2 linked regions of the Alloactinosynnema sp. L-07 genome follow. The main gene of each other region encodes a partner of the protein of the gene in region 2 in a complex. Links are inferred from orthologs where the notes say so. Each region holds a gene or a part of one and is shown on either strand. Other genes may lie near its edges. The genes, in order: sucB and BN1701_RS21585.

The links.
Region 1: BN1701_RS21585 (region 2) and sucB share a complex: the UniProt entries of both Bacillus subtilis proteins name them as parts of the 2-oxoglutarate dehydrogenase (OGDH) complex. The link is inferred for Alloactinosynnema sp. L-07 from one-to-one orthologs.

What each region holds. Positions count from the first base shown.
Region 1 is NZ_LN850107.1:632,514-647,057, forward strand. Bases 7,527-10,507 are described here. They hold sucB (2-oxoglutarate dehydrogenase, E2 component, dihydrolipoamide succinyltransferase), read right to left. Parts: upstream 9,865-10,507; coding sequence 8,188-9,864; downstream 7,527-8,187. Other genes in these bases: BN1701_RS03220 (TIGR01777 family oxidoreductase), read right to left, coding at 7,527-8,084; lpdA (dihydrolipoyl dehydrogenase), read right to left, coding at 9,919-10,507. Also shown: lipA (lipoyl synthase), read right to left, coding at 1-620; BN1701_RS03175 (oxidoreductase), read right to left, coding at 667-1,584; BN1701_RS03180 (hypothetical protein), read right to left, coding at 1,638-2,162; BN1701_RS03185 (TetR/AcrR family transcriptional regulator), read left to right, coding at 2,285-2,896; BN1701_RS03190 (hypothetical protein), read left to right, coding at 2,948-3,871; BN1701_RS03195 (hypothetical protein), read left to right, coding at 3,912-4,877; BN1701_RS03200 (hypothetical protein), read left to right, coding at 4,870-5,550; lipoyl(octanoyl) transferase LipB, read right to left, coding at 5,543-6,277; BN1701_RS03210 (phosphatase PAP2 family protein), read right to left, coding at 6,288-6,863; BN1701_RS03215 (hypothetical protein), read right to left, coding at 6,860-7,162; more of BN1701_RS03220, read right to left, coding at 7,200-7,526; more of lpdA, read right to left, coding at 10,508-11,289; BN1701_RS03235 (hypothetical protein), read left to right, coding at 11,448-11,804; BN1701_RS03240 (leucyl aminopeptidase), read right to left, coding at 11,852-13,342; BN1701_RS03245 (hypothetical protein), read left to right, coding at 13,517-14,544. UniProt on the Bacillus subtilis protein: E2 component of the 2-oxoglutarate dehydrogenase (OGDH) complex which catalyzes the second step in the conversion of 2-oxoglutarate to succinyl-CoA and CO(2).
Region 2 is NZ_LN850107.1:4,836,445-4,852,256, reverse strand. Bases 5,041-9,289 are described here. They hold BN1701_RS21585 (multifunctional oxoglutarate decarboxylase/oxoglutarate dehydrogenase thiamine pyrophosphate-binding subunit/dihydrolipoyllysine-residue succinyltransferase subunit), read right to left. Parts: upstream 8,946-9,289; coding sequence 5,241-8,945; downstream 5,041-5,240. Other genes in these bases: BN1701_RS21580 (ABC transporter ATP-binding protein), read right to left, coding at 9,133-9,289; BN1701_RS21590 (DUF6104 family protein), read right to left, coding at 5,041-5,175. Also shown: BN1701_RS21610 (DUF2309 domain-containing protein), read left to right, coding at 1-2,250; BN1701_RS21605 (proton-conducting transporter membrane subunit), read left to right, coding at 2,247-3,344; BN1701_RS21600 (hypothetical protein), read left to right, coding at 3,332-4,411; BN1701_RS21595 (Uma2 family endonuclease), read right to left, coding at 4,435-4,989; more of BN1701_RS21590, read right to left, coding at 4,996-5,040; more of BN1701_RS21580, read right to left, coding at 9,290-12,849; BN1701_RS21575 (ABC transporter permease subunit), read right to left, coding at 12,928-13,833; BN1701_RS21570 (ATP-binding cassette domain-containing protein), read right to left, coding at 13,833-15,023; BN1701_RS21565 (hypothetical protein), read right to left, coding at 15,193-15,600; BN1701_RS21560 (hypothetical protein), read right to left, coding at 15,597-15,797. UniProt on the Bacillus subtilis protein: E1 component of the 2-oxoglutarate dehydrogenase (OGDH) complex which catalyzes the decarboxylation of 2-oxoglutarate, the first step in the conversion of 2-oxoglutarate to succinyl-CoA and CO(2).

The sequences.
Region 1 (14,544 bases), 4.2 Mb from region 2 along the record:
GCCTGGGTGATCACGTCGAGCGAGCGCTCGTAGCGGAAGGCCGGGCGGATGCTCTTGAAGATCCGCGGCACCGTCTCCAGGTTGTGCGCGAGCACCTGCGGACGCGAGCCGAACACCTCTTCCAGTTGCTCGGGCACGGCGTTGAAGTCGGGGATCAGCAGCTCGACGCCAGTGCCGGGGTTGAGCGCGTGGATCTGGCGGACGGTCTCGGCGTAGAGCCACGCGCCGCCGTCGGGCAGGTCGTCGCGGGCGACGCCGGTGATGGTCGAGTAGCGCAGGCCCATGGCCTGGACGGACTCGGCGACGCGGCGGGGCTCGTCGCGATCGAGATCGGCGGGCTTGCCGGTGTCGATCTGGCAGAAGTCGCAGCGGCGGGTGCACTGCTCGCCGCCGATGAGGAAGGTCGCCTCGCGGTCTTCCCAGCACTCGTAGATGTTGGGGCAGCCCGCTTCCTCGCACACCGTGTGCAGGCCCTCGCGGCGAACCAGGCCCTTGAGTTCACGGAACTCGGGGCCCATCTTCGCGCGGGTCTTGATCCACGACGGCTTCTTCTCGATCGGCGTCTGGCTGTTGCGCACTTCCAGGCGCAGCATCTTCCGACCTTCAGGTGCGACTGTCACGCCGCTCAGGTTACGCCCAGGGTCCGGGTGACCGGTGTCACCCAGGTCACGCTGGGTCCGGCGAAACGCCGGTCAGCTCGGCTGTGCGCTGCCACAATGTCCGGCCAAGGTCGGGATTGAGGGCCGCAGCCCTCGGTTTCGCCAAGGCGGGCTTGCCGAACAGCTCGGCCGGTCCGGCCGGTCCCCAGTACTGCCCGCCGACGACGTCGGGGGCCACCGCGGCGTAGAGCTGGGGCAGCGCGCCGCGTTCGACGGACTGGGTGACGAACTTGTTGCCGACGGCGACGACCTTTGCCGCGGCCGAGCCGAACCGCAGCCGGGTCGAGTTGGTGGAGAGGCTGGTGTCGGTCATACCCGGGTGGGCGGCGACGCTCAGGACGCTGTCGCCCGCCGCGCGCAGCCGCCGGTCGAGTTCGAAGGCGAACAGCAGGTTGGCCAGCTTCGACTGGGAATAGGCGCCCACCGCGTTGTAGCGGCGGCGCTGGAAGTTCAGGTCGTCGACGTCGAGGCCGCCGCCGCGGTGGGCGAGGGACGACAGCGTGACCACGCGGGACCCTGGCGTGGTGCGCAGCGCGGGCATCAGCAGCCAGGTGAGCGCGGCGTGGCCGAGGTGGTTGGTGCCGATCTGGAGCTCGAACCCGTCGACCGTGGTGGAGGACGGCGTGCCCATGACGCCCGCGTTGTTCATCAGCACGTCGAGCCGGTCGCCGGTGCGCTCACGAACCTCGGCCGCGGCCTTGTGCACGGAGGCGAGGTCGGCCAGGTCGAGTTCGAGCAGCTCGGCCGGGCCCTCGATGGCCGCGATGGCGGCGTGGCCGCGCTCGATCGACCGGCAGCCGACGAGCACGTGCGCGCCGTGCGCGGCGAGCACCTGGGCGCTGCGCAGCCCCAGACCGGAGTTGGCCCCGGTGATGAGGACGGTGCGCCCGCCCAGGTCGCCGATCTCGGCCTCGGACCACGCCATCGTGCCTCCCTGGTTCTGCGATCGAGCCTATGGTCTGCCCGCTGAGACCGCGCTCAGGCGCTGGCCACCAGCTTGCGCAGCAGCAGCTCGACCGGGTTGCGCCGCTTGCCAGCGACCCGATCCGGCGAGCTGCGCACGAGCGCGACGAAGGCGGCGCCGACCCTGGTGATCTCGGCCTTGTCCTCGTGCGGCTCGGCCAGCCCGGCGGCCAGCGCGAGCATGCGCTGTTCGCTGTCCAGGGCCGGGCGCAGCAGCCCGGGGTAGGTCAGCGCGGCCTGGTCGACCAGCCTGCGCAGCGCCGGGTGTTCGGTGGCGGCGGTCCGCCACGCCTGCGACACCGTGTCGACCAGGTCGATCGACGCGTCGCGCTCGGCCTCGGCCTGCGCGAGGCCGACCCGGCCGGTCAGCTTCAGTGTCCAGCGGTAGTGCAGGGCGAGCAGCAGCTCCTCGTGGCTGCCGAACACCTCGTCGACGCCGGGCACCTCCGCGTACGGCAGCACGCTCTCGGGCGTGCGTGCCGCGTGTGCCACGACGGCGTCCATCGCGTCTCGTCTGCGGTAGTAGTCGTTCCAGCTCATGGCCCCTGGCTCCCCTCCGTCACCTTGGTCATACCGTGGGTTTCCGGCATACCATCGGTACGGAACCGATAAGGCCAACCTACCACGAGTACGTACCGCCGGTATGTCGTACCGTTGTGAATATGACGACAGCGCAGTCGCGGAGAGTGGACTACAGCGAAAGCACCAGGCAGGCCCTGGTCGATTCCGCTGTCGATTTGTTCACCAAGCGTGGCTACGCGGCCACCTCGCTCGACGCCATCGCCAAGCGCGCCCGGGTCACCAAGGGCGCCCTGTATCACCACTTCTCCGGCAAGCAAGCCCTGTTCGAGGCCGCTTTCCGGTCCGTGGAGACAGCCGTCATGGCCCGGCTCGGCGAGGTCGTCGCAGGCCCGGGGGCGGCGTGGGACCGGGTGCTGGGCGGGCTCCAGGCGTATATCAAAATCTGCATGGAGCCGTCCTATCAGCGCATCGCCATCCATGAGGGACCTGTCGTCATGGGCTGGGAACGGTGGCGGGAGGCGGAGGAACATTTGAGTTACGGGATTGTGAAATCCGCCCTCGAATCGCTGATCGAGGCGCGAGAAATCGACGAAATGCCCGTCGAAGTCACCACCCGGATACTCTTCGGCGCCCTCTCCACCGGCGCGACGATCATCGCCGCCGCCGACGACGCGAAGAAGGCGGCTGCGGATGTGATGTTCACGATCACGAAGGTGCTGGAGGGGCTGCGCAGGCCTCAGGCCGCCGGATAACGCGAGTACGGTCTCCGACGATCCTCATTTGAGGACACCCTGGGGGAGATCATGACCGAATCGACGACGGACATCGTCCGTGCGCCGTTCACCGACAGACCCGCGTTGTCCGACCCCACCACCGCGATCTTGCTTCGGCCCATGCGGTGTTCGCAGACCCTGTGGCGGGTGGTCGGTGTCATCCTGGGGTTGTCCTGCGCACTGCAGTGGGTCGCCATGGCGATGTCGGATGACCCGGTGCGGACGTTCTTCACCAGCACCGTTTGGTCGTCTGTGAGCTTCGGTGTGGTGATCACACAACTCCATCTGGTGCGTGGGCACACCGCGATGTCGGAGTTGCTTGGCGCGCAGGCGTGGCGGCCGGTCGGTGTGCGGGTTTTGCGCGGTACTTCGCTGTTTGGGGTGAGCGTGGTCGAAGTCGGCGACGGTGTGGGGCCGCTGCGGGTGTTCGGGGCTTCGCGTGCGCACCTGGCGGTGGCGGTTCGGACGGGAACCGCGTGGGTTGTCGGGCCGGACGGCCGGGGTCGGGCCGCGCTGCGGTTGGAGGGTTCGCACCACGCCTGGCCCGCCCGCGTGCATCGGCGACCGGTCAAGCCCGCTCGCGTGCCCGCCGCGGACTCGGATGCCAGCGCGATGTGGGCGCGGCAGTCACGGTCATGGTGGAAGGCGCCGGAGAATCGGCGGCTGGGTGAGTTGCTGGGTGCGGGGGAGTGGACCAAGGTGTCCGCCTCGCTCGCGCCGTGGCAGGCGAGGATGGACGGCACCACCTACGGCGTCGCGACGCTCCGCTTGCCGGACGGCCGCGTGCTGCTGGCGGCGATGCCCGCCGCGCCGGTCGACGTGCTCGGGACCGTGTGGGACACCGGGTCGCTGTGGCTCGTCGGCCAACCGGAGCCCGGCAGGACCCTCGCAGTGGGCTTCCCCGGCTATCCGCTTCTTACCGCGGCGACGATCTGCGAGGCCACCGGTGTCTGACACGATCACTGTCCCCGAGCCGCGGCTGGACATGCCCGTCTTGGCCGACCCGACGACGAACCTGGTGTTCACGGCCGCCGAAGACGTCCGGCGCGTGACGCGCCTGATCTGCGTGTTGTATCCCGTTTTCGCGCTTGCCCTGTATCTCCTGATCGAGTGGGAGGACGACAAGCCGTGGGCGATCAAGTTCGTTGTGGCCTCTGTCGCGTATGCGCTGGCAGGTGCGCTGTACCTGCTTGTGGTGCCGCGGCGACCGACCCGGGAGTTCTTGGCCCGAAACGGGTGGCGCCCCGCGTCCGCGCGGTTGATCGGCTCGACGCTTGAGGTCGACGATCCTCAGGTTCGGCACCTGCGGCTCACCTTCGTGCCGCGTGCACACCGCTTGGTGATCGCCCGGACCGGGCGGGTGTGGCTCGTCGGACCGGACGCGGGCGGGCGGGTGGCGGTTCGGGTGGAGGGATCCCATGCCGTGCATCCCGTGCGGCGGGCGGATGGGACAGGAGCATCGCGGACGGAACGCCTCGGCGATGGCGCGACGGTCACCCGGCTCACGGCCCGAAGGTTGGCCTCAACTCCCGTGCTGACTGTCTCGGCCATGGGGCTGGGTTACGCAGCGGTCTCGGTGAACTTCACCGCACCCTTGTTCGGAACGCTGGTCAGCTGCGCGGTGATGACGCTGTTCTGGAGCGTCGCGGTGATTTATCAGTGGCAGTGGTGCAGGCTGCCCGCGCTGATCAACGCGGGCGAGTGGGTTCGGGCCGAGATCCAGTTGGCGCCGTGGACTGCCCAGCGGAACCAGATCGCCAGCGCTCACGGGCATATCCGGCTGGCAGACGGCACGATCCTGGCCATCAGTATGCGGGCCGCGAAGGTTGATCTGCTGGGCACGATCTTGGAGTCGGGCGTGCTGTGGGTGGCGGGGGAGCCCCAGCCCGGCCGGACTGTCGCGGTCGGCTTTCCAGGTTATCCGCAGCTCGCCGTCGCGAAGATCGCCGCGTATGGGTGACGCCGGTTGGATCCCGCTGGCTGAGCGCAGGCGCAGGCAGGCGCGGGTAGGCGCGGTGGTGTCGGTGCTGATGGTTTCCGGGATGGTGGTGACTTACGCCCTCCTGGACCAGCCGATTCCGTATGGGTGGGTCATGCTCCTGGCGATGGGGGTGGCCATCTACCTGCCCACTGGCCGGCGCCGATCGCCTGGGCGCCCGGTGGTCGAGGCGGACCGGATCTTTCGGCGGGTGGCCGTGGTGAAGCGGTGGATCACCGTCGTGCCGGTGCTCTGGTTGGTGGCTCTGTTCGGCCTGGCGCTTGTGTTCGGCTGGGACCTGAACGACGCCGCGTTGCCTGGGGCGGCCACTATGGGCGCGTTATTCAGCGCGGGGTTCGCCTATCGGTTCGGTTCGTGGCGGTTGCTGTCGCTGATCGAGGCGGAGTGGGCCGAGGTGGACGTCGACCTAGAGCCCTGGGCGATACGTGGTGACGGGACCGTGAAGGCTGAGGGCACGATGCGCCGGGCGGACGGGGTCGAGCTCGCCATCAGCATGCACAGCGCACCTGCGGAGCTTGTGGGGGCGATGTGGGAGACCGGTGTGGTGTGGGTGGCCGGGGAGCCCACGCCCGAGAGCGCCGTGGCGGTGGGCCTCCCCGGCTATCCGCTGCTCGCGGTGGCGCGGGTCAGCTGAGGGCGAAGGTGACGCCGGGGCTGGTCGGTTCCGCCGGGGTCAGCCAGTGGTCGGCCACCGGCAGCGTGCCCTCCAGCGCCTTGAGCACGGCTTCGCGGGCCAACGGCAGGACCTCGGCGACGCTGACCTGGCGGCCCAACTCCAAAGTGAGCGAGGTGACGCCCGCGTCGCGGATGCCGCAGGGGACTATGCGGTCGAAGGCGCTCAGGTCGGCGTCGCAGTTGATTTCGAAGCCGTGCATGGTGACGCCGCGTTGGACGCGGATGCCGATGGCGGCGATCTTGCGTTCCGGGCGGGTGGCGTCGGCGGGCAGCCAGACGCCGCTGCGGCCCTCGACGCGGCCGGTGCGCAGGCCCAGTGTGGCGCAGACCGAGATCAGGGCCTCCTCGACGCGGCGGACGTACTGGACGACGTCGACCGGGTCGGACAGCTTGATGATCGGGTAGCCGACGAGCTGGCCGGGGCCGTGCCAGGTGATCTTGCCGCCGCGGTCGACGTCGATCACCGGAGTGCCGTCGTCGGGGCGCTCGTCGGGCTCGGTGCGCTTGCCCGCGGTGTAGACCGACGGGTGTTCCAGCAGCAGGAGAGTGTCGCCGCCGAGGTCGTCGGCGCGGGCGCCCGCGAGGTCCTTCTGCAGGTCCCACGCCTCGACATAGTCGATCAGGCCGACCTCGCGCACCTCGACCTGGGGGCCGTCCGCGCGACAGGAGATGTTCGCTGTGCTCACGCCCGCGACCCTACGCCGGGGCAGGCAGCAGCCGTAACGCGCGGGCGGCCAGCAGGCCCACCCCGGCCACCCCGAGGGTCGCGCCGAGGACGTCGGTCAGCCAGTGCACGTCGAGGAGCACGCGGCACACGGCGGCCACGAAGACCGTCAGCACCGATCCGAGCACGACCATCCGCAGTCGGTCCCTGGTCAGCCACGCGCAGAGGACCGCCGCGGTGAACCCGACCGACGCCACCGACACCACGTGCCCGCTCGGGAAGCTGAAGTCGGGGTAGTCGGTGGGCCGCGCCCGCTCGAACAGCGGCTTCACCAGCGACACCGCCCGACACGCGGCGAGCAGGACGATCGCGCGCAGGAATAGGCCTCTGCGCGCCCGCACGGCGACGGCCGCGATCACCAGGCCCAGCGCGGCGACCAGGGGCAGGATCGGCCCGAGGACCAAGGTCACGACCGAGGCGACGTCGACCGCGGGGCCGCCGCCCATGGCGTCGGCGACGAACCGGTCGACCCCGGGCGGCTCCCCGGACACGGCGAGGCCGAGGAAGACGAAGGCGAGCACGAGGGTTACGCCGATCCGGATGATCATCGGAGGCCTGCCCGTGCGAAGCCGCGGTCGTCGGTGCTGATGACGAACGCGGGCGCCAGGTTCGCATGGGTCGGGTGAGTGCCGTTGGCGTTGGTGCCGGGGGCGGGCATGTGGTTCGCGCCGATCAGGGTGATCGGGTGGAAGCCGGCCCGCGCGAGGTCCTGAGCGTCGGTGTCGGGGGCGAGGGTGGGCGTGTGGTTGGCGCGGGTTCGGGTGATCGGGTGGAAGCCGGCCCGCGCGAAGCCCTCAGTGTCGGCGCCGGGGTCGAATGCGGGCACGTGGCTCGTTCGGGTGATCATCGGATTCCCGCCCGCAGGCTCGTGCCCACCCGGGTGATCACCGGTTCTCGACCGCGGCCAGGGCGTCGTCGACCGCGGTGAAGGTGAAGCGGAAATCGTTGTCCAGCAGCACCTTCGGCGTAACGCGCTGGGTCATCAGCACCGCGTCGGCGAGTTCGCCGAGGACGATCTTCAACGCGAACGACGGCACCGCCAGCACCGCGGGTCGGTGCAGCGCCTTGGCGAACGCGGCGGTGAACTCGGCGTTCGTCGTCGGGATGGGGCTGGCCAGGTTGACTGGGCCGGAGATGTCGCTGGTGAGCAGGAACATCACCGCGTTGATCTGGTCCTCCAGGTGGATCCACGGCATGTGCTGGCGGCCGTTGCCCAGCCTGGCGCCCAGCGCGAGGAAGAACAGGGGCCGCAGCGGGCCCAGGAGCCCTCCCTTTCTGGCTAGGACTGGCGCGGTTCGGGTGAGCACCACTCGGGTGCCCGCGGCCCGCGCGGCCTCGGTCGCGGCCTCCCAGCGGACGCACAGCTGGGCCGCGAAGTCGTCGCCCGTTGGGCTGGACTCGTCGGCCGTGTGGCCGCCGGTGTCGCCGTAGTAGCCGACCGCCGAGGAGTTGACCAGCACGGGGACGCCTGCCGCGGCGACCTCGGCGGCGAGGACCTCGGTGGGTTCGATCCGGCTGTCGAGCAGCACCTGCTTGCGCGCCTGGCTCCAGCGGCGGTCGCCGATTCCGGCTCCGCACAGGTTGACCACCGCGTCCGCGCCGTCCAGCGCGCCCGCGTCGACACGGCCCGCGGGCGGGTCCCAGCCGCGCTCGTCGGGGGCGTGCGGGGCGCGCCGCACCAGGCGGATCACCTCGTGGCCTTCCTTCCGGAGCCTGGCCACCAGTGCGGTCCCGAGCATGCCGGACGAACCGGCGACGACTACGCGCATGATCTGATCGTCCCGAATATCCCACGTGGACGCACGATCGGGGTCACCCTCAAACGGCCGCTGGGCCGCCCCGGTCGGGACGGCCCAGCGGTCTGACGTGCGATTACAGCCCGAGGTCGCCCTCGAACGCGCCTTCCTCAAGGCGGTTCTTCACCGCGGTGAGGAACCGGCCCGCGTCGGCGCCGTCGACCAGGCGGTGGTCGTAGGTCAGCGCCAGGTAGACCATCGAGCGGATGGCGATCGTGTCGTCGCCGTCCTCGTTGGTCACCACGACCGGGCGCTTGACGACCAGGCCGACGCCCAGGATGCCGACCTGCGGCAGCTGGATGATCGGGGTGTCGAACAGCGCGCCCTGGCTGCCCAGGTTGGTCAGGTTGAACGTGGCGCCGAACAGCTCGTCCGGGGTGACCTTGTTCGCCCTGGTCCGGCTCGCCAGGTCGTTGATCTTGTGCGACAGGCCGCTGATGCTCAGGTCGCCCGCGTCGCGGATGGCCGGGGTGAGCAGGCCGCGCTCGGTGTCCACGGCGATGCCGAGGTGCTCGGCGCCGTGGTAGACGACCTCGGTGGCGTCCTCGTTGATCGACGCGTTGAGCTTCGGGTGCTGCTTGAGCGCCTCGACGGTCGCCTTGGCGAAGAACGGCAGGAACGTCAGCTTGACGCCCTCACGCTGCTCGAAGGCCGTCTTCGACTTGGCCCGCAGCTTGGCGATCTTGGTCACATCGACCTCGACCACCTGGGTGAGCTGGGCGGCGGTCTGCAGCGACTCGACCATGCGGCGCGACACCGTCTGGCGCAGGCGCGTCATCTTCTGCGTGGTGCCCCGCAGCGACGCGTCGGCCGAAGGGGCCTTGCTCGCGGGAGCGGCGGCGGGAGCGGCGGCCGGGGCGGGCTTGGGCGCCTTGGCGGCCTCGGCCGCGGCGATCACGTCCTGCTTGCGGATGCGGCCGCCGACGCCGGTGCCCTTGACCGAGCCAAGGTCGATGCCGTTCTCCGCGGCGAGCTTGCGCACCAGCGGGGTCACGTACGGCGCGCTGTCATTGGTCGGGGCGGCCTGAGCCGGGGCCGCGACGGGTGCGGCCGGGGTGGGGGCCGGGGCAGCGACGGCCGGAGCCGGGGTCGGCGCGGGTGCCGGAGCCGCCGGAGCGGGCTTCGGGGCCTCGGGCGCCGGGGCAGGCGCGGAACCAGCCGCACCGATGACACCCAGCTTGCCGCCGACCTCGACCGTGGCGTCCTCGGCCGCGGAGATCTCCAGCAGCGTGCCCGCCACCGGGGACGGGATCTCGGTGTCGACCTTGTCGGTGGACACCTCCAGCAGCGGCTCGTCGACCTCGACGGTCTCGCCGACCTGCTTGAGCCAGCGGGTGACCGTGCCCTCGGTGACGCTCTCGCCCAGCGCGGGCATGGTCACGTCGGTGCCCTTGCTGTTGCCTGTCGGCGCGTCGTCCGACGGCGCGGGACCCTCAGCGGGCGCGGCCTCAGCGACCGGGGCAGGCTCGGCAACAGGGGCGGGCTCAGCAGCGGGCGCCGGAGCCGAGTCCCCAGAACCATCGCCAATCACCGCGAGCTGAGCGCCGACGGCGACGGTCTCGTCCTCCTGGGCGACGATCTTCTGCAGGACACCCGCGGCGGGCGAGGGGATCTCGGTGTCGACCTTGTCGGTGGACACCTCCAGCAACGGCTCGTCGACCTCGACGGTGTCGCCCTCTTGCTTGAGCCACCGGGTGACGGTGCCTTCGGTGACGCTCTCCCCGAGCGCCGGCATCTCAACGGAGAACGCCATGGTTTCGTGGACTCCTCGTGACTTCTTCTGCGTTTGGCTGTCTGTGGGCTGAACTCAGCCGTGCACGTGCAGGGGCTTGCCTGCCAGGGCGAGGAAGGCCTCGCCCAGGGCCTCGTTCTGGGTGGGGTGCGCGTGGATGAGCGGCGCGATGTCCTCCGGGTAGGCCTCCCAGCTGTAGATCAGCTGCGCCTCGCCGATCAGTTCGCCGACCCGCTCGCCGACCATCGTCACGCCGACGACAGGGCCGTCGGGCGCCTTGACGAGCTTGATGCCGCCGCTGGTCTTGAGGATCTGGCTCTTGCCGTTGCCCGAGAGGTTGTAGACCAGGGTCTCGGCGGAGCCGTACTTCTCCTTGGCCTGCGCCTCGGACAGGCCGACCGAGGCCACCTCCGGGTTGCAGTAGGTGACCTTGGGGATGCCCGCCTCGTCGATCACCTTCGGGTTCTGCCCGGCGATCTCCTCGGCGATGAAGATGCCCTGCTGGAAACCGCGGTGGGCCAGCTGCAGGCCGGGCACGAGGTCGCCGACGGCGAACACGCCGGGCAGGTTGGTGCGCAGGCGGTCGTCGGTGAGGACGAAGCCGCGCTCCATGGCGACACCGGCCTCCTCGTAGCCGTGGCCCGCGCTGTTGGGGCCGCGGCCGACGGCCACGAGCAGCAGGTCGGCGTCGAAGGTCTCGCCGGATTCGAGTGAAACCGTCACCGCGTCTTCGGTCTGGGTGGCGCCGGTGAAGCGGACGCCGGTCTTGAACTTGATGCCGCGCTTGCGGAAGGCGCGCTCGAGCTGCTTGGAGGCCCACTCGTCCTCCAGCGGGACCAGCCGGGGCAGCGCCTCGACGATGGTCACCTCGGCGCCGAAGGAGCGCCACACGCTGGCGAACTCGACGCCGATGACGCCGCCGCCGAGGACGACGACCCTCTCCGGCACGTAGTCGAGGTTGAGGGCCTGGTCGCTGGTGATGATTCGGCCGCCGATCTCGAGGCCGGGCAGCGTCTTGGCGTAGGAGCCGGTGGCGAGCACGATGTTCTTGCCGGTGTAGCGCGTGCCGTCGACCTCGACGGTCGTGCCGCCGACGAACTTGCCGGTGCCCTCGACCACGGTGACCTTGTTGGCCTTGAATAGCCCCTGCAGGCCCTTGTGCAGGCCCGCGACGATGCCGTCCTTGTACGAGTTGACGCCGTTCATGTCGATGCCCTCGAGCGAGGACTTCACCCCGAACTGGTCACCTTCGCGGGCGAGGTCGGCGACCTCGGCGGCGTGCAGCAGCGCCTTGGTCGGGATGCAGCCGCGGTGCAGGCACGTGCCGCCGACTTTGTCCTTCTCGACCAGGATGACGGAGAGTCCGAGCTCCGCCGCGCGGAATGCGCAGGCGTAGCCACCGGACCCACCGCCCAGGATGACCAGGTCAGCGGACGTGTCAGTCACGGGATCTCCTCGACGGGCTCAAGCGTTGTTGTCGATGGGGGACCGCTCAGCGCGGCCGCCGCCACCACACGTCATCTTGTCACTATGGGACAGAGTGCTGCGAGGTGGCCGTTCTCTCGTGTCCCCCCAGGTCAGTTACTGGTCGGTATCCCTGGACAATGGTCACAGACGACGTCTCGGAGGTGTGGATCGTGGGGGTTTTCGACTCGCTGCGACGCAAGCGCAAGCCCGGCGTGCTTCGGTCGGCGACGAAGGAGGACACCAGCCACCTCGACGACTGGGCCGCGAGCCGGTTCGGCGTCGAGGCGTTCATCGAGCCGAAGACGAACGTGACCGACACGACCGTGGTGCTCGTCGCGCACGACGGCGAGTGGACCCGGCGCCGGATCGCCAACCCGGAGGCCGCTTTCGCCTTCGCCAAGAAGCGGTCCATGCCGATCTACGAGGTCGCGCGCGTCGGCTATCCGCAACGGATGCGCGACTACATGGCCCGGCAGAAGCGCGAGGGCAAGTAGGCGACGGGGCCCTCCGACGAATCGGAGGGCCCCGTGTCGTGCTGGGTTTAACCGTTGAGCGCGATGTCGGCCAGGATCGCGGCCAGTGTGCGCACGGGCAGGCCGGTGCCGCCGCGGCTGGTGTAGCCCCACGGCTCGCCCGCGTTGAACGCCGGGCCCGCGCAGTCGATGTGCGCCCACGGGATGCCCTCGCCGACGAACTCGCGCAGGAAGATGCCCGCCGCCAGCATGCCGCCCCAGCGGTGGCCGGTGACGTTGGCCAGGTCGGCGATGCGCGAGTCGAGGTCGCCGCGCAGTTCCTCGGGCAGCGGCATGGCCCAGCCGCCCTCGCCGGTCTCCTGGGCGAGCTTGGTGACGCGGTCGCGGAACTCGTCGGAGCCCATGATCCCGCAGGTGCGGTTGCCAAGTGCGACCATCTGCGCGCCGGTCAGCGTCGAGGTCTCGATCAGGTAGTCCGGGTTGTCCTCGCAGGCGAGCACCATGGCGTCGGCCAGGATCAGCCTGCCCTCGGCGTCGGTGTTGAGGATCTCGACGGTCTTGCCGCCGTACATGGTCAGCACGTCGCCGGGGCGGTAGGCCGCGCCGGAGGGCATGTTCTCCGCCATCGGGACCGTCGCGGTGATCTCCAGCGGGTACTTCAGCTTGGCGGCCAGCAGGACCGTGGCGATCACGGCGGCGGCGCCGCTCATGTCGGAGGTCATCTGCTCCATGTTGGCCGACGGCTTGATCGAGATGCCGCCGGTGTCGAAGGTGATGCCCTTGCCGACCAGGGCGACCTTCTTCTTGGCCTTGGGCCCCTTGTAGGTCAGGCGGACCAGGCGCGGCAGGCGGGTCGAGCCGACGCCGACGCCGAGGATGCCGCCGAAGCCGCCCTTGCGCAGCGCCTTCTCGTCGAGGATCTCCACGTCGACGCCGGTGCCCTTGGCCAGCTCTGCGGCCTTCTCAGCGAACGAGGCCGGGTACAGGTCGTTGGGCGGGGTGTTGACGAAGTCGCGGGCCGTGGCGACGGCCTCGGCGATCGCGGTGGCCGCCTTGAGGGTGGCGCGGTGGTCCTTCGCGGCGCCTTCGGCCGGGCCCGTTAGGTCGATCTTGGCCAGCTCGGGCGCGGTGGACTCCGACTTGTAGCTCGCGAAGCGGTAGGCACCGAGCAGGGAGCCTTCGGCGGCGGCCTGCAGGTCGATGCTCGACAGCGTCGTGGCGGCGCGCTTGGTGTCGCCGAGCGCGCGGGCGGCGACACCGGAGGCGCGGCGCACCTGCTCGGCGGTCGGCGTTCCGTCGACCTTGCCCAGTCCGGCGGCCACGATCAGGGCAGCGGACAGCTTGCCCAGGGTGGGGACCTTGACGATCTCGCCCGCTTTGCCGGTCGCGCCCAGTGTCGTCAGCAGCTCGGTCAGCTTGCCGTCGAACGCGGCGTCCACCTGGTCGCCGCCGGGGGCCAGTGCGACGCCCGATCCGTTCTGCACGGTGCCGATCACGATGGCGTCGACGGCGGCCTCGGTCACCGGCGCGGTGGCCAGGGCCAGCTTGGGGGCGGTCACAGATGTGCTCCTAGGTCGGTCGGGGAAGGCCCGGCTGAGGTCCTCGTGGGAGGCGGGGCCTGCCTGATCAGACGACATGGCTGGCCAGGTGGTGACGTATGCTAACGACTTCTCGGCCGGATTCGGCCGGCAGGTTGATGGAGATTCAACAACCCTCCTGGCACAGTTGTGTCAGTGACATTGATGGGACACAACGTGGCGCGGGGTGCCGGACCGGTTTTCGTCGGCGTCGCGACCATGCTCGGCGCGGGCGCGTTCGGGTCGATTTCCCCCGCTGTCGCCGACGCGGGATGGTGGTCCCTCGCGGGTCTCGCACTGGTGGCGGTGGTCGCCGCGCTGACCGCGGTGTCGATCGCCGACCTCACCGCCCAATCCGGTTCGCGGGGCGTGTTCCGGCACGTCAGGGACCGGCATGGAGTCTGGCCGGGCAGGCTCGCGGGAGTGCTCGACCTCGGCGGTCGAGTCGTGGGACTGGCCGCTGTCGCGGGTCTGGCCGGTGCGTACTTCGGCTCGGTCGGCCCGATCATCGCTGTGGTGCTGGTGGTGATCGCTTGCGCGGCGCACCAGGTCGGCATTGGACCGGGCCACCGGCTGTGGCTGATTCTCGCCAGTATGGCAATCGTCACACTTGTGCTTGTAGTGATCGCGGGCCTCGCCATAGCGCCCGCGGCGGCGCTGACAATCACTGATTCGAGTGTCGCCGGATCGGATGATCCGACCGGGATCCTGGCCGCGGCGGGACTGCTGTTCCTCGGCTTCGGCGCCATCCGGCATCGGTCGCCGCGCTGGCGGACGCCGATGCTCTCGGTCGCCGCCGTCGCGGTTGTCCTGTTGGTGATCACCGTGGTCGCGTTGCGCCAGCTCGGCGGACCGCGGCTGGCCCTGTCGTCGGCGCCGCTGGGCGACACCCTGCGCGCGGCGGACGGCGCGTCCCTCCTCCCGGTCCTGATGCTCGGTCTGCTCGCCGGGACCCTGCTCGCTTTGTACGACCTCGTCGGCGGCGCGATCGAGACCGTCGGCGAACTGGCCGCCGCGGGTGAGGTGCCCGACGTGCCCATCCGGTTCCGACCGGTCGGCGTCGGCGTCGGGGCCGCGGGCCTCGCGGTGCTGCTGACCCCCGTCGCGGCGCTCGGGCTCGCCGCGACCCTGCTGCTGGGCTCCTACGCGTTCGTGAACTCGGCGTCGCGGTCGCTGTGCCGCGC
Region 2 (15,812 bases):
CCCGCTGTCGGGGCTCGCCCTCGGGAGTCGCTGCTCGCCGAGACCGGGGTCGACGCCGACCATCTGGTGCATCCAGTGCTGATCCGGGTGACCGCCGCGTTCCTCGACCAAGGCGTGGCGCACTGGTCGATGCCTGGTCGGGCAGGCGGCCTGCTGGCCGCGTTCCGCGAGGTCTACGGCGGCGTGGCGGGTCCGCCGGATCGGTTCCTGCGGGGCCTGTCCACCTGCCTGCGGGCGCAGCATGGGTGGGGCAGCGAACGCACGATCTCGTGGGCACTGGCCGAACTTCGCGTCGCGCGACGAGACTGGGGCACGGTCATCGCAGACACTCTGATTTCGCTGCGCGGCTGGGCGGGCATGGTCAGGCACCTCCAAGAGCGCCCGGACAGTGCCCCGGTCGCCGCGCCGCCTGCCCGGCTGGCCGATTACCTGGCGGTCCAGCTCACGCTCGACGTGTTCGCCGCTCGACATGTCTCCCGACTTCCGCGGCGACCGGTCTCCACGCCGGATTCGAGCCTCGCGCTGGCGTATGAGGCGTTCATCCTCGCGCAGATCATGATCGTGGACCTCGATGTTCTCGCCGATCCCCGGCACGCGGCGGCCTGGCTGAGCCAGGTGAACGCGTGCGACGAGTTGACCCGCAGGCGCCTGCTGCACCTGGCCTACGAGCATCGTCACCGCGAAGGCTTCCTCGGCGCGCTCGCCGCACACCAACGGGTCGCCCAGCCCGCGCCCGACGCCGAGTGGCAGGCCGTGTTCTGCCTCGATGAGCGCGAGGAATCGATGCGGCGGCACCTCGAAGAGCACGACCCGGCTGTCGAGACTTTCGGCGCAGCGGGCTTCTTCGGGGTAGCCATGCGCTACCAAGGGCACGCCGACGTGCGCTCCCGTCCACTGTGTCCAGTAGTGGTGACGCCGACCAAAACCGTTGTGGAGAAGGTGGTCGAGCCGGGTTTGGGAAGCCGTCGCAGGCGGTGGCGCGGCCGTGTCGCCGGTGCGCGCACGCTCGGGCGCGGAACTGTGGTCACCGTCGGCCTTGGCCTGTGGCACGCGGCGGCCCTGGTTGGACATTGCCTGTTCCCGCGCGCGACGCACCGCAGTATCGACGCGCTCCCGCGCCCGCCGAAGACGCGACTGGTTCTGGAGCCCGAGTTCACCGTCGAGGACATGGCCGAGATCGTCTCCGGCCTGTTGCGCACCATCGGACTTCGGTGCTCGCCGCTGGTGGTGCTGGTCGGGCATGGCTCGTCGAGCATGAACAACCCGCACGAGTCCGCGCACGACTGCGGCGCGACCGGCGGCGGGCGCGGCGGACCCAACGCCCGCGCCTTCGCCGCGATGGCCAACCACCCTGGTGTGCGGGCTCGGCTGCGGGACATGGATGTCGTCATCCCGGACACGACATGGTTCGTCGGGGCCTACCACAACACAGCCGACGACACGATGACCTACTTCGACACCGACCTGGCCCCGGACGGTGCGCTGGACCGGGCGCGGGCGAGCTTGGCAACGGCGTGCGCCTCGTCCGCGCATGAACGGTGCAGGCGCTTCGAGTCGGCTTCCCTGACCTTGCCCACGCACCGCGCGACCGCACATGTCCACCGGCATTCGGTCGATATCAGCCAGCCGCGACCGGAGTACGGCCATGCCACCAACGCGGTGTGCGTGGTCGGCGAGCGATCGCGTACCAGGGGCCTGTTCCTGGACCGGCGGGCGTTTCTGGTCTCCTACGAACCTGGCAACCGGGGACTGCTCGACGGTCTACTGCGCGCGGTGGGGCCGGTGTGCGCGGGGATCAACTTGGAGTACTACTTCAGCTCTGTCGACCCGGTGGGCTACGGCTGCGGAACGAAACTGCCGCACAACATCACCGGCTTGATCGGGGTGATGGACGGCCACTCGTCTGACCTGCGGACCGGATTGCCTTGGCAAATGGTGGAAATCCACGAACCGGTACGGCTGCTGCTGGTGGTGCGGGCCGACCCTGACCACCTGCTGGAAATCATGATCGGCGATCCCAACCTGTCGTTGCTGGCAGGCAACGGCTGGATCCAGGTCGTGGCGTGGAATCCCGACGCCGACCAGATGCACCTGTTCGCCGACGGCGCGTTCACGCCGTACGTTCCCGCCGATATCGAACTGCCCACAGTGGACAGTTCGGGCGAGGTCTACGGCGGTCGCCGCGACCACCTCGGATTCGCGCACGTGCGGCCGTCGGACGCCGTCGCGGTGACGGGCGTGATCCGGTGAGCCCACTGTGGTCGGTCGTGCTGCTGCCGCTGGTGGCGTTCTCGGTACTCGCCTGCCCAGCGTGGTTCGGCCTGCGGGTGTCGGAATCCATCGCCTCGACCGCGGTCGTGAGCGCCTGCGCGCTCGCCGCCATGGCGGCGGCCGTGCCGTGGTCTCCAGACGCGATACTGGCCGGGGACTGGCTCGCGCGGGTGTTCGCGGCGTTGACGTCGGTCCTGGGTGGACTCATCGGCGTCTTCGCTCGACGCTACCTCCACCGTGACCCTGGCTACCTGCGGTTCTACCTGCTGCTCGCGCTGTTCGTCGCGGCTGTCGAACTGGTAGTGCTCGCACACGGCCTTGAGCACGTGTTGATCGGCTGGGAGGTGTGTGGCCTGACGTCGGCACTGCTGATCGCGTTCTTTCACCAGCGGCGCGGACCGGTCGCCCACGGCCTGCGTGCCTTCGCCACCTACCGGCTCTGTGACATCGCTTTGGTGCTCGCCGTCGCACTGCCCGGTGCGTCCGCGTCCGTGACCGGTGTCCTGCTACTGATCGCGGCGATGGGCAAATCGGCGCAGTTCCCGGTCGGCGGCTGGCTGCCTCGGGCGATGGAAGGCCCCACGCCGTCGAGTGCGATCTTCTACGGCGCGATCTCGGTCAGCCTCGGGCCGTACCTGCTGCTGCACACCCGCCCGCTGTGGGACGCCTCGACCGTCGCCCACGTCGCGATCGTGGCTGTCGGAGCGGTCACCGCCATCCACGCGACCATTGTCAGAAGGGTACGGACCGACATCAAAAGCGTCCTGGCCTATGCGTCGATGACCCAGGTGGCCTTGGTGTTCGTGGAGGTCGGCATGGGGTGGACCGTGGTGGCGGTGGTCCACCTGGTGACTCACGCGCTCACCCGCACGGTCCAGATCCTACGATCGCCGAGCCTGCTGCACGACCATCATCGGCTCGAACAGCGTGGACTGCTGCGCGAGACCGGGCGGGTCTTCGGAATGCTGCCCGCTCCGGCTCGGGCCTGGCTGTACCGGTTCGCGCTCGAAAGCTGGTACGTCGACGGGCTGCTCGGCCGGGTACGGGACGGGGCACGCCGATGGTCTCGCTGACGGGCTTGGCCGCGGTCGCGGCCTGGACGATCACCGGCATGGCTGTCGGCCGGATCGCCGAGCCGCGCGCGGCCCGTCGCGCGGCCGTGTGGTGCGCGACGGGTGTGTTGGCGTTCGCGGTGGCCGAGTGGGTGGTGGCGGCCCCGGCGCGCTCGACGGTGGTCGCGGTCTGGGCGGGTGTCCAGGTCGGTGCTGGATCGCCGGGTACGGCTTTGGCGGCGGTGTGCCTGTGCGGCCTGCTCGTGATGGCGATGGCATCGGTGGTCGATCACGCGCCCGCGGTGCTCGGCCGGGTGTGCCTGTTGTTCGCCATCGCCTGCGGCTATGTCGCCATGACCCATCCCCTCGCGGACCTCGCGCTGTGGATCTTGGCCATGGCGGTGGCCTGGCGGTGGGTCCGTGGGCCGGTGTACCTGCTCGCGCAGCTCGCGGGCGCGGTGGGGCTGGTGTGGGGCATCGGGATCGGCGGGTTCGCCAGGTCGGCCGTGTGGTTCGCGCGCGCCCCGATGGGGGTGCTGGTGGGACTGTCGATGGTGCCGCTGTCGTCGGCGCCCATCTCCGGTTCGTTGCGCGTCGCCGCGGCCGTCGTGGCGGTCTGCGCGGCGGTGTACGCCGTCGTTCAGGACGACGCCCGTCGGATGCTGGGCGGATTGATGGTGTCCCTCAACGGCTTCCTGCTGACTGGCGGTGCCTGGCAGGTGCTCGCCGTCGCGTGCGCCGGGCTGGGGATGACGCTGGCGGCTGTTGAGGCTCGACGTGGCCCGCTGTCCCTGTCCACGCCGAGCGGCAGCTTGACCGAGACGCCCCGGCTGGCGACCGCGCTGTTGGTGTTCGGCCTGGGAGCTGTCGGGTTCCCGCCATTGCTGGGTTTCCACGGCGTCCACGCCGCGATTGAGGCGACACTGCCCCTCGCGGTCGCGGCGGCGGTCAACGGCATCACCGTGTTGCGCGCGTTCTTCGGCCTGTTCGCGGGTACCGCCGCTCACATCGGAGAACCCGACCTGACCGCCCTGGAACGCTACGCGGTGTTCGTGGCAGGCGCCGCGATGGTCCTTGGTGGGCTCTAGTGGCCTGCCATGCCCCTGGGCCGCTAGATCAGGTCGGCAAGATCGAAGGTCACGTCAACAGGGTCGGAGATCACCGCTTTGCCCGCGTCGACACCAGCCGAGGCGTAGGTCCGCGTTGTCGGGTCGAGTCGATAGCGGAACAGCGTCAGCCGCTCCTCGTCGTCCGGCGCGCTTTCCAGCCGCCAGAAGTGGGGAATCCCGGCTGAGGCGTACTCGGCAGGCTTGTCTGTCTGGTCGGTTGTCACCGACCCGGGTGACATGATCTCGACGACCAGCAAACAGTGCCTCGGCCGGAGAATGTCGTCGTGCGGCAACGCGCCGTCGTAGACGACGACATCCGGTCGGCGGTTGAGAAGCGGAACATCCCGCAGCCGGAGATCGACGCTGGTCGCGACCACCCACCGGTCTCCGACCCCGACGTCGAGCGCGTTGGCAAGGCGTCGCGTGAATCGTTGGTGGGAGCGAGACGGCGGCGGGTTGGGGACGATCGCTCCGTCGACCACTTCCATTGCGCCGCAGGTGTCCTCGGGCAGCCGGTCATAGGTCGACGCGGTCAGTCCGATTCGACGGCGTGGCATCGGGACTCAGTCGTCGATCTCGTCGTCGTCGCGGGCCAGGAAGGTGGCGAGGCGTTCGATGGGGGTTTCGAAGTCCGGGTTGGTGTCGACGAAGGCGCGGAGGCGGTCGGCCAGCCAGGCGAAGGTGATTTCCTCTTCGCCGCGGCGGTTTTCCAGTTCCTCGATGCCGCGATCGGTGAAGTACACGGTCACTCCTTGAAACGGCGGAGCCGCCGAACCCGGGTTCGGCGGCTCCGCTGGTCTGTCCTTGGTTACTGGAACGCCTTCTCGATCAGCGCGCGCTGTTCGAGTTCGTGGACCTTGCTCGATCCGGCCGACGGCGCCGACATCGGACGGCGGGAGACGCGGGTGAGCTTGGTGACGTGCTCGGGCAGCGCCTCTGGGAGGTTCAGGCCGTAGAACGGCCACGAGCCCTGGTTGGCGGGCTCTTCCTGGACCCAGCGGTAGTCCGCGGCGTTCGGGTACTTCTTGAAGATCGCCGTGAGCCGTTCGAGGGGCATCGGGTAGAGCTGCTCGACGCGCACGACCGCGGTGTCCTTGATGTCGCGCTTGGCCTGTTCGGCGGCCAGCTCGTAGTAGAGCTTGCCGGAGACGAACAGCAGCTTGGTCACCCCGGCCGGGTCCGGCGCGGTCGGGTCATCGATGACCTTCTCGAACCGGGTGCCGGTGAGGAAGTCCGCGACGGGGCTGGTCGCGGCCTTGTTGCGCAGCATCGACTTCGGCGTGAACACCACCAGCGGACGCTGCACGCCGTCGAGGGCGTGGCGGCGCAGCAGGTGGAAGTAGTTCGCCGGGGTCGACGGCACCGACACCGTCATCGAGCCCTCGGCGCACAGCTGCAGCCAGCGCTCGATGCGGCCCGAGGTGTGGTCGGGGCCCTGGCCCTCGTGGCCGTGCGGCAGCAGCACGACCACGTCGGAGCACTGGCCCCACTTGGCCTCGCTGGAGGCGATGTACTCGTCGATCACCGACTGGGCGCCGTTGACGAAGTCGCCGAACTGCGCCTCCCACAGCACCAGCGCGTCCGGGTTGGCCACTGAGTAGCCGTACTCGAAGCCCAGTGCCGCGTACTCCGACAGCGCCGAGTCGTAGACCATGAACTTGCCCTGGTCCTCGGACAGGTTCTGCAGCGGCAGGTATTCCTTGCCGGACTTGCGGTCGATGATCGCCGCGTGCCGCTGGGTGAACGTGCCGCGGCGCGAGTCCTGGCCAGCCAGGCGCACCGTGCGGCCCTCGATGTTGAGGGAGCCGAACGCCAGCAGCTCGCCGTAGGCCCAGTCGATGTCGCCTTCGCGGGACATCTTGGCGCGGCGGTCGAGCACCGGCTTGACCCGCGGGTGCGGGCTGAAGCCGTCGGGCAGGTCGGTGTGCGCGTCGGCGATGCGCTCCAGCACCGCGGCGCTCACGCCGGTGGCCAGCTTGGCGGGCACCTGCTGCTCGGACTCCACCGACGGGCTGGCCACGATCGGGTGCTTCTCCAGCTCGCGGACCTCGTTGAAGACGTGCTCCAACTGGCTGGAGAAGTCGCGCAGCGCCTTCTCGGCCTCCTCGACGGAGATGTCGCCGCGGCCGATGAGCGCCTCGGTGTAGCCCTTACGCACCGACCGCTTGGTGTCGATGATGTCGTACATGCCGGGCTGGGTCATCGAAGGGTCGTCGCCCTCGTTGTGGCCGCGGCGGCGGTAGCAGACCATGTCGATCACGACGTCCTTGTTGAACGTCTGCCGGTAGTCCATCGCCAGTCGCGCCACCCAGTAGCAGGCCTCCGGGTCGTCGCCGTTCACGTGGAACACCGGCGCCTGGATCATCTTGGCGACGTCGGTGGCGTACTGGCTCGACCGCGAGTGCTCCGGGGCGGTGGTGAAGCCGACCTGGTTGTTGATGATCACGTGCACGGTGCCGCCGGTGCGGTAGCCGCGCAGCAGCGCCAGGTTCAGGGTCTCGGCGACCACGCCCTGACCCGCGAACGCGGCGTCGCCGTGCAGGGCGACCGGCAGGACCGAGAAGCCACCGCTGGCGTCGCCCTTGTTGAGCAGGTCCTGCTTGGCCCGGACGATGCCCTCCAGGACCGGGTCGACGGTCTCCAGGTGCGACGGGTTGGCCGTCAGCGACACCTTGGTCTCGCCGTCGCCGAACATCCGGAAGTACTTGCCCTCGGCGCCGAGGTGGTACTTCACGTCGCCGGAGCCGTGCGCCTGGCCGGGGTCAAGGTTGCCCTCGAACTCCTGGAAGATCTGGGAGATCGGCTTGCCGACGATGTTGGCGAGCACGTTGAGGCGGCCGCGGTGCGGCATGCCGATGACGACCTCGTCGAGCTCGTACTCGGCGGCCTTGTCCAGCACCGTGTCCAGCAGCGGGATGACCGACTCGCCGCCTTCGAGCGAGAACCGCTTCTGGCCGACGTACTTGGTCTGCAGGAAGGTCTCGAACGCCTCGGCGGCGTTGAGCTTCGACAGCACGTACTTCTGCACGGCCGCCGGGGGCTTCTCGTGCGCGCCCTCGACGCGGTCCTGGATCCAGCGGCGCTCGGCCGGGTCGAGGATGTAGGTGTACTCGACGCCGACGGTTCTGCAGTACGAGTCGCGCAGCACGCCGAGGACGTCGCGCAGCTTCATCCGCTCCTTGCCCGCGAAGCCGCCGACGGGGAACTCGCGGTCGAGGTCCCACAGGGTCAGGCCGTGCGACCGGACGTCGAGGTCCTCGTGCTTGCGCTGGCGGTAGTTCAGCGGGTCGGTGTCGGCCATCAGGTGACCGCGGGTGCGATAGGCGTCGATCAGGCCGATGACGCGGGCGGTCTTGTCGACCGGCCCCTCGGCCAGGTCCGACGTCCAGCGGATCGGCTCGTACGGGATCCGCAGCGACGTGAAGATGTCGTCGTAGAAGCCGTCCTCGCCCAGCAGCAGCTTGTGGATGCGGCCGAGGAACTCGCCGGACTCCGCGCCCTGGATGATGCGGTGGTCGTAGGTGGACGTCAGCGTGATGATCTTGCTGATGCCCATCTCGATGAGGTTCGTCTCGGCGGCACCCTGGAACGGCGCGGGGTACTCCATCGCGCCGACGCCGAGGATCGTGCCCTGGCCGACCGACAGCCGGGGCACCGAGTGGTTGGTGCCGATGCCGCCGGGGTTGGTCAGCGAGATCGTGGTGCCCGCGAAGTCGTCCGCGGTGAGCGCTCCGGTGCGGGCCTTGCGGATCAGGTCCTCGTAGGCCTGCCAGAACTGCTGGAAGGTCATGCCCTCGCAGCCCTTGATCGCCGCGACGACCAGATTGCGCGAGCCGTCCTTGCCGGGCAGGTCGATCGCCAGGCCGAGGTTGACGTGCTCGGGGGTGACGGCGAAGGTCTTTCCGCCGTCCTCGGCGTAGTGCCGGTTCATGTTCGGGTACGCCTCAAGGGCGCGCACCATCGCGTAGCCGATCAGGTGGGTGAAGGAGACCTTCCCACCGCGGGTCCGCTTGAGGTGGTTGTTGATCACGATGCGGTTGTCCGCGAGCAGCTTCGCGGGCACCGCGCGCACGCTGGTCGCGGTCGGCAGCGTCAGCGACGCGTTCATGTTCTTCGCGATCGCGGCGGCGGCCCCGCGCAGCGGCTTGCGCTCCTCGCCCTGCCCAGCGGGCTTGGCCGCCACGGCGGCGGGCTTGGCCGCGGGCGTCGCGGCGGGCTGGCCGTTGCCCGATGGCACGGCCTGCGCGGGCTTGGGCGCGGCGGGCGGCTGCTGCGGCGGCTTGGTCGCGGTGGTCGTCGACGCGGCGGGCGGCGTCGCCGTCCCGCTGTCACTCCCCGCACTCTTGGCCTGAGCGGCACCTTGGCTGGCGGCGCGCGGTGTCGGCTTGTAGTCGGCGAAGAAGTCGTGCCACGCGGGGTCTACCGAAGACGGATCCGCGAGGAACTGCTCATACATCTCTTCGACGAGCCACTCGTTCGCACCGAACTGTGACGCGGGACTGCTGCTGGACACGGCTTGCTCTCGCCTCTATCCATCTCGATCTCTTGGTGAAGTCACTTCCCCGTCAGGCTAGTCCCCCAGTTAGGGGGTGTGTTAACCAACCGGACCCGCGTGAGTCAGGTCATGGGTCACCTTCTTCACTGTATCGGTCCAGCTCACCGAACCCGGTGGCGGCGTGTGAGGCGGAGACGGCGCCTGATCACGCCGGCGCGGCCTCCAATGACCCCAATCGCCACAGGTGCGCGTAGTGCCCGTCCTTGCCCAGCAACTCCGCATGTGTGCCCTGCTCGATCACCTCACCCCCGGCCATCACGATGATCGCGTCGGCCCGGGCGGCCGTGGCTAATCGGTGCGCGACGACGAACGTCGTCCGAGCGCTGGTGACCTTGTCTCCTGCCGCGACCACGGCCGCTTCCGTCGCCGGGTCCAACGCCGCGGTCGCCTCGTCCAGCAGCAGGATGTCCGGGTCGACCAGCTCAGCCCGTGCCAGCCCGACGAGTTGACGTTGACCGGCCGACAGCGACTGGCCGCGTTCACCCACCTGCTGCCGGAACCCCTCCGGCAGCGTGGCGATCATCGGCAGCGCGCCAACCGACCGCGCGGCGGTTTCGATCTCGGTGGACGAACTCTCGGGAGCGCCGTACCCGATGTTGTGGGCGACGTCGCCGGTGAACAGGTGCGCCTCCTGGGGTACGACGCCTAATCGCTGCCGGTAGCCGCTCAGGTCGTACTCCCGCAGGTCGGTGCCGTCGACCAGCACCTGACCCGCGGTCGGGTCGTAGAAGCGGGCGATCAGTTTCACCACCGTCGACTTGCCCGCCCCGGTCGCGCCGACCAACGCCACCGTTTGGCCTGGTAGGGCCCGTAAGGACACGCCCTTCACGGCCGGGACATCGGTGCCGGGGTAGGTGAAGGTGACGTCGCGCAACTCGACCTCGCCGGTCAGCCGGGCGGGCACGGCGACCGGGTGCGCGGACGGCGGCACCGTGGTCGGCGTGCGCAGCAGGTCGGCGATGCGGTGCAGGCCGACCCTGGCCTGCTGGTAGCCGTCGAAGATGCCGGAGAGCTGCTGGACCGGGGCGAAGAACAGGCCCAGGTACAGCAGGAACGCCAGCAGCACGCCTGGGCTCAGGTCGCCCGCGGCCACCCGGTGGGCGCCCGCGACCAGGACCGCGGCCTGGGCCAGGCCGGACAGCATCGACACGAACGGGAAGTAGGTGGCGATGTAACGCTGGGCGCGCAGCCTGGTGACCCGGTAGGCGTCGCTGCGTTCGGCGAAGCGTTCGGCGGCCTGGCCTTCGCGGGTGTACGCCTGGGCCACGCGCAGGCCGGTGACGTTCTCCTGCATGTCGGCGTTGACCGCGCTGACCCGCTCGCGCGCCTCGGCGTAGGCCGCCGACGACAGGCGCTGGAACACGATGGTCGCCGCGACCAGGATCGGCAGGACCGCCAGCGCGACCAGTGCCAGCGAGAAGTCGGTGATCAGCAGGGCCACGGCGACCGCGACGACGGTCAGCAGGCTCGCGGCGGCGGTGGCCAGGCCGGTCTGTAGGAACGTCGACAAGGCGTCGACGTCGGTCGTCATCCTGGTCATGATCCGGCCTGCCATCTCGCGCTCGTAGTAGTCGAGGCCGAGCCGTTGCAGGTGGGCGTAGCTGCGTAAACGCAGGACGTAGAGCATCCGCTCGCCGAGGCGCGCGGTGCGGATCACGCCGATCGCCGTCATGATCCAGATCAGGACGACGAGGCCCGCCGACATCGCCGTCGCCAGCCACAGCGCGGCCGTCGTCCCGGTCAGCACGCCGGAGTCGATGCCGTATCTCGTCAGCGCGGGCATGGCCATGGCGATCAGCGCGTCGGCGATCACCAGGGCGGCCACCAGCGCGATGGACCAGCGGGCCGGTCTGAGCAGGCCGCGCAGGCGGAACCCGGGGTCGGGGGCGGACGGGTCCTCGCCATGGGTGTCGGGCTGCTCGACCGCCGGGGGAAGCGCCTGGACCTGGGCCAGCAGTTCGGGGGTGGGCGGCAGCGCGCCGAGCCCCTCGCCGGGGCCGCCCATCCGGCCGCCGATTCCCGACGGAGTCTGCGACGTCGGTCGGTCGGGCTCGGTCGGCGCGGGCCACAGGGCCTCGGTGGTCCCGTCCGGGCCGGGCACCAGGTCGGCCTCGGCCCGGCGGGTCGGGTCTTCGATGACGTCGCCCGGTCCGGCCAGCAGCGACCGGTACAGCTCGCAGCGGCCTGCCAGTTCCGTGTGGGTGCCGATGTCCACTACGCGGCCCTGGTCGAGCACTGCGATCCGGTCGGCCAGGCCGAGGGTGGACCGGCGGTGGGCGATCAGCAGGGTGGTGCGCTCGGCGGTGACCTCGCGCAGCGTGTCGTGGATGGCGGACTCGGTGGCGGTGTCGACCGCTGAGGTCGCGTCATCGAGAACGAGCACCCTGGGGTCGGACAGCAGTGCTCTGGCCAGGGCCACCCGTTGCCGTTGGCCGCCGGACAGCGTGAGCCCGCGCTCGCCGACGACCGTGTCGTACCCCGCGGGCAGGGCCTCGATGAACTCGTGCGCCTGCGCGGCTTTCGCGGCGGCGTGGATGTCTTCATCGGTGGCTTCCGGTCTGCCGTAGGCGATGTTGGCGCGCACGCTGTCGGAGAACAGGAACGCCTCCTCGAACACCACGCCCACCGTGCCGCGCAGCGAGGCCAGCCGCAGGTCGCGGACATCGACACCGCCGACGGTGATCGAACCCGCGTGCACGTCGTAGAAGCGGGGAAGCAGCAGCGAGACCGTCGACTTCCCCGAGCCCGCCGTCCCCACCAGCGCCAGCGTCTCGCCGGGGGAGACCCGCAGCGACACCCCGTCCAGGACCGGGTCGCTACGCGTGTAGCCGAAGGCGACGTCGTCGAACCGGACCTCGACCGGACCGTCCGGCACGTCCACCGCGTCCGGCTTGTCCACGACGTCGGGTTGGGAGTCGATCAGCTCGTAGACCCGCTCCACCCCGGCTCTCGCGAGCTGGGCGTTGACCAGCAGGCCTGCGACGAGCCTGGTCGGCCCGACCAGGTTCGCCACATAGCTGGCGAAGGCCAGGAACGTGCCGAGCGTGACCTGGCCGTTGAGCGCCATCCAGCCGCCGAGCCCGAGGACGGCGACGTGCCCGACCGAGGGCATGGTCACCAGCGTCGCCGACATCCGCGACGTCAGCGCGGCGCTGCGCATCCGCTCGGCGAACAGCTCGCGCGCCGCCTTCTCCAGCCGCGTGACCTCTCTGGCCTCCTGTCCGAAGCCCTTGACCACTCGGACGCCGGTGACCGTCTCCTCGACGTGCTGAGCGAGATCGGCCGCGCGCTGCTGGGCCGACCAGGTCGCCGGGAACAGCGTCTTCCTGCTGCGCATCGCGACGTAGGCGACGACCGGGGTGACGATGAGCGCGACCACCGTCAGCAGTGGGGACAGCCAGAACATCGCGATCATCGCGACCAACGCGAAGGCCACCGTGCCGATCGACAGCGGGACCATCATCAGCAGCCCTTGCACCAGCTGCAGATCGGTGATCGACCGGGACACGACCTGACCCGTGCGCAGCGCGTCCTGCTTGCCGCCGTCGAGCCGCTGGACCGCGCCGAACACGGCCTTGCGCAGGTCGTGTTGGACGTCCAAGGCCAGCCTGCCGCCGAGATAGCGGCGCAGGAACGCGCTGCCGAAGGTCAGCAGTTCCATCGTCACCAGGCCTGCGACCAGCCAGCCCAGCCGGTCGGTGGCGCCCGCGACGGCGTCGTCGACCACGAACTTGATCAGCAGGGGACCGGCGGCCTGGAAGCCGACGCCGACCACCGACGCGACGACCGACAACACCACCAGACGGCGGTGTCGCCAGCAGGCGGCGGTCAGGCGGCGGATCCAGCCAGGGTTCTCAGGCACACAGCCAGATTAGGCGCGGGCCGCTCCCTCGTGTGGGGAGCGGCCCGCGCCTGTGGATAACTCAGTCGAACTCGCGGATCACGTGATGTCGCGGCTCTGGTTGCGCAGCATGCCGGTGACGAAGAAGACCGCGGTCCACACGAAGAAGATCAGGCCGCTGATCCACAGCGAGAACGCGCCGTACGCGCCGGTGATCACGCTGACGACATCGTGGAAGCCGTCGCGCACGTCCTGGTCGGCCAACTCGCCGCCGCGGTCGAGGACCAGGGTCTGGATCTGGTCGAACAGCAGGATGCTCGCCGTGGAGCCGGTGAGGCCGTTGGCCGCGCCGTTGGGCAGGAAGCCCGGCGCGTGCGAGCCCTCCGTCGCGGAGAACAGCACGAATTCGCCGAACGGTCCGACGATCAGGGTGTAGATCAGCAGGATCACGAGCGTGCCGACCGGCGAGCCGATGAGCGCGCCGACACCGAGCGCGAACAGCGTCCATAGGGTGCACATGATCACGCCCGCGAGCATCACCAGGAACCACTGCTTGGCGTCGGGCAGATATCCCTTGTCCGAGCCGACGAGCGCGCCGATCGTTACGCCGCCGCTGATCACCAGGCCGTAGATGACGCCCCACAGCGTGTAGGTGATGCCCTTGGCGGCCAGCAGGCCGGGACGGCTGGCGGCGGTGAGGAACGACGTGGTGATCGTCTTGCGGTGCAGCTCGCTGGCCAGGCCGAGCGCGCCGAACACCATCGGGAAGATCGACGCGATGTTCATGCCGCGCACCAGCGCGATGACCGACCACGAGATCTCGTCGATCGGCACGTCGAAGTCGCGGATGATGTCCTCGTCGACCAGGTCGTTGGCGATCCCGGTGGTCACCGCCGACCAGCCCCACGCCGCGCCGAAGGCCAGCAGGAACGCCGGGATGAGCAGCGCCCACCACAGCCGGGTCGTGAGGATCTTGCGGAATTCCGCGGTGATCATGTTGCCCATCAGGCGTTGCCTCCCTGTCCGGTTGTGTCGTTGTGGGTCGGGTTCGCCGTCGGATCGGGCTGGTACGGCGACGGTGGCTCAGGCTGCTGCTGATAGGGCGAAGGCGCTTGGTAGGGCGAGTTTTGCTGGTACGCCTGCTGTGCGGCGGGCTGTTGGTACGGCTGCTGCTGGTAGGGGTGCTGGGCGACCGGCTGCTGGTACTGGAAGCCCCCGGTCTGCGGCGGCTGCTGGTACGACATGGCGTAGCCCTGCGGCGGCCCGTACTGCTGGGGCATCCCCGGCGCGGCGTACTGGCCGCTGGTCAGGCGGAAGAAGAGCTGCTCGAGGTCGGCCTTCTCCTCATGCACCCCGTAGAGCGCCACCCCGGCCTTCGCCGCGATGTCGCCGATCTGCTGGATGGTCGCGTCCACCACGGCGACCTTGCCGTCCGGGGTCGGCTGGATGCCGGTGATCCCGTCCGCCTGCAGGGCCGCGACCAGCGCGGACGGGTCGCCGGGCTGCACGATGACCCGCGACTGCTGCTGCTTGCGCAGGTCGTCGAGCATTCCGTAGTACATGGTCTGGCCGCGGCTGATGATCACGACCTGGTCGATGGTCTGCTCGACCTCGGCGAGCAGGTGGCTGGAGATCAGCACCGTGCGGCCGGAGGAGGCGAAGGCGCGCAGGAACGTGCGCAGCCACGCGATGCCCTCGGGGTCGAGACCGTTGGCGGGCTCGTCGAGCACGAGCACCTGCGGGTCGCCGAGCAGGGCGGTGGCCAGCGCGAGGCGCTGCTTCATGCCAAGGGAGAACCCGCCCGCGGCCCGGTTCGCCGCGCCGCCGAGGCCGACGAGTTGGACCACCTCGTGCGCGCGCTGGTCGGGCAGGCCCATCGCGGCGGCGTAGACCCGCAGATGGTTGAGCGCCGAGCGGGTGGGGTGGAAGCCCTGGGCCTCCAGCACCGCGCCGACGACCCGTCCCGGGTTGCCCAGCTTCTCGAAGGGCTGGCCGTTGATCGTGGTGTATCCCGCCGTTGGCCGGACCAGGCCGAGCAACATCCGCAGAGTCGTCGTCTTGCCCGCGCCGTTGGGCCCGAGGAAGCCGGTGACCGACCCCGGCTCCACGTGGAAACTCAGGTTCTGCACCGCGGCGACCTGACCGAAACTCTTGGTCAGGTTCGACACCACGATGCGGCCGCTACCGTCGTGCACAGGCCCCTCCAACTCGCCAGGCGTAATGCCGGCCATCTTGCCTCATCGCGACTACGCGGCGTGGCGGCATGGCGAAGTTGGGCGAGGGGACACCCCGAAATGTCACGCCGGGCATGTCCTGCGGATCACGGATCCCACCCACCATGATCCACAGGACACGTCCTAGTGGTCAGGTGCGGTGGGGCGGCCGGTCACGGTGGACGATCGGGATCTCCGTGGTGACCTCGGCGTGGTTCTCGCCGTGCTGGGCGGGCCGGGCCCGGTTCGCCTTGCTGAAAGGGTTGCGCAGCGGGCGTTTGCGCTCGCGGTGCGGCACGCCGTCGCCGATGAGGTGTTCGTGGGCCATCTTCCAGACCTGGCACGGCCAGCGTCGGCCCCGCAGCCCGGAGGGGCAGGCTTGGCAGCGGCCGTCGGGACCTTGCCGGTGGACTGTGAGCAGCAATCGCCAGCCGTCGGCCAGCCTGCTGATCTCGCTGCGGGCCAGGGGAAGCAGCGTGTCGGCGTCGGCGTGGTCGGCCGCGTCGTCGAGCAGCGCGAGCCTGCGCAGGACCGCTTCGCGCAGGGGGTCGCGGGTCATCCGGCCCTGACCTCGTCGGCCCGGTCGGCGGCCTGGTCGAGCACGAGGCCCAACGACCGCGTCTGCTGTGCGGACAGCACCGCCGACGCACCGGGTGGGGGGACCAGTACGACCAAGTCATCCTCGACCAACACCGTCAACGCCCGGTCTCTGCCGAACGGATCGTGGCAGCCGATGCACCATCGAGGCTCTGTCACCGTTGCACCATCGGC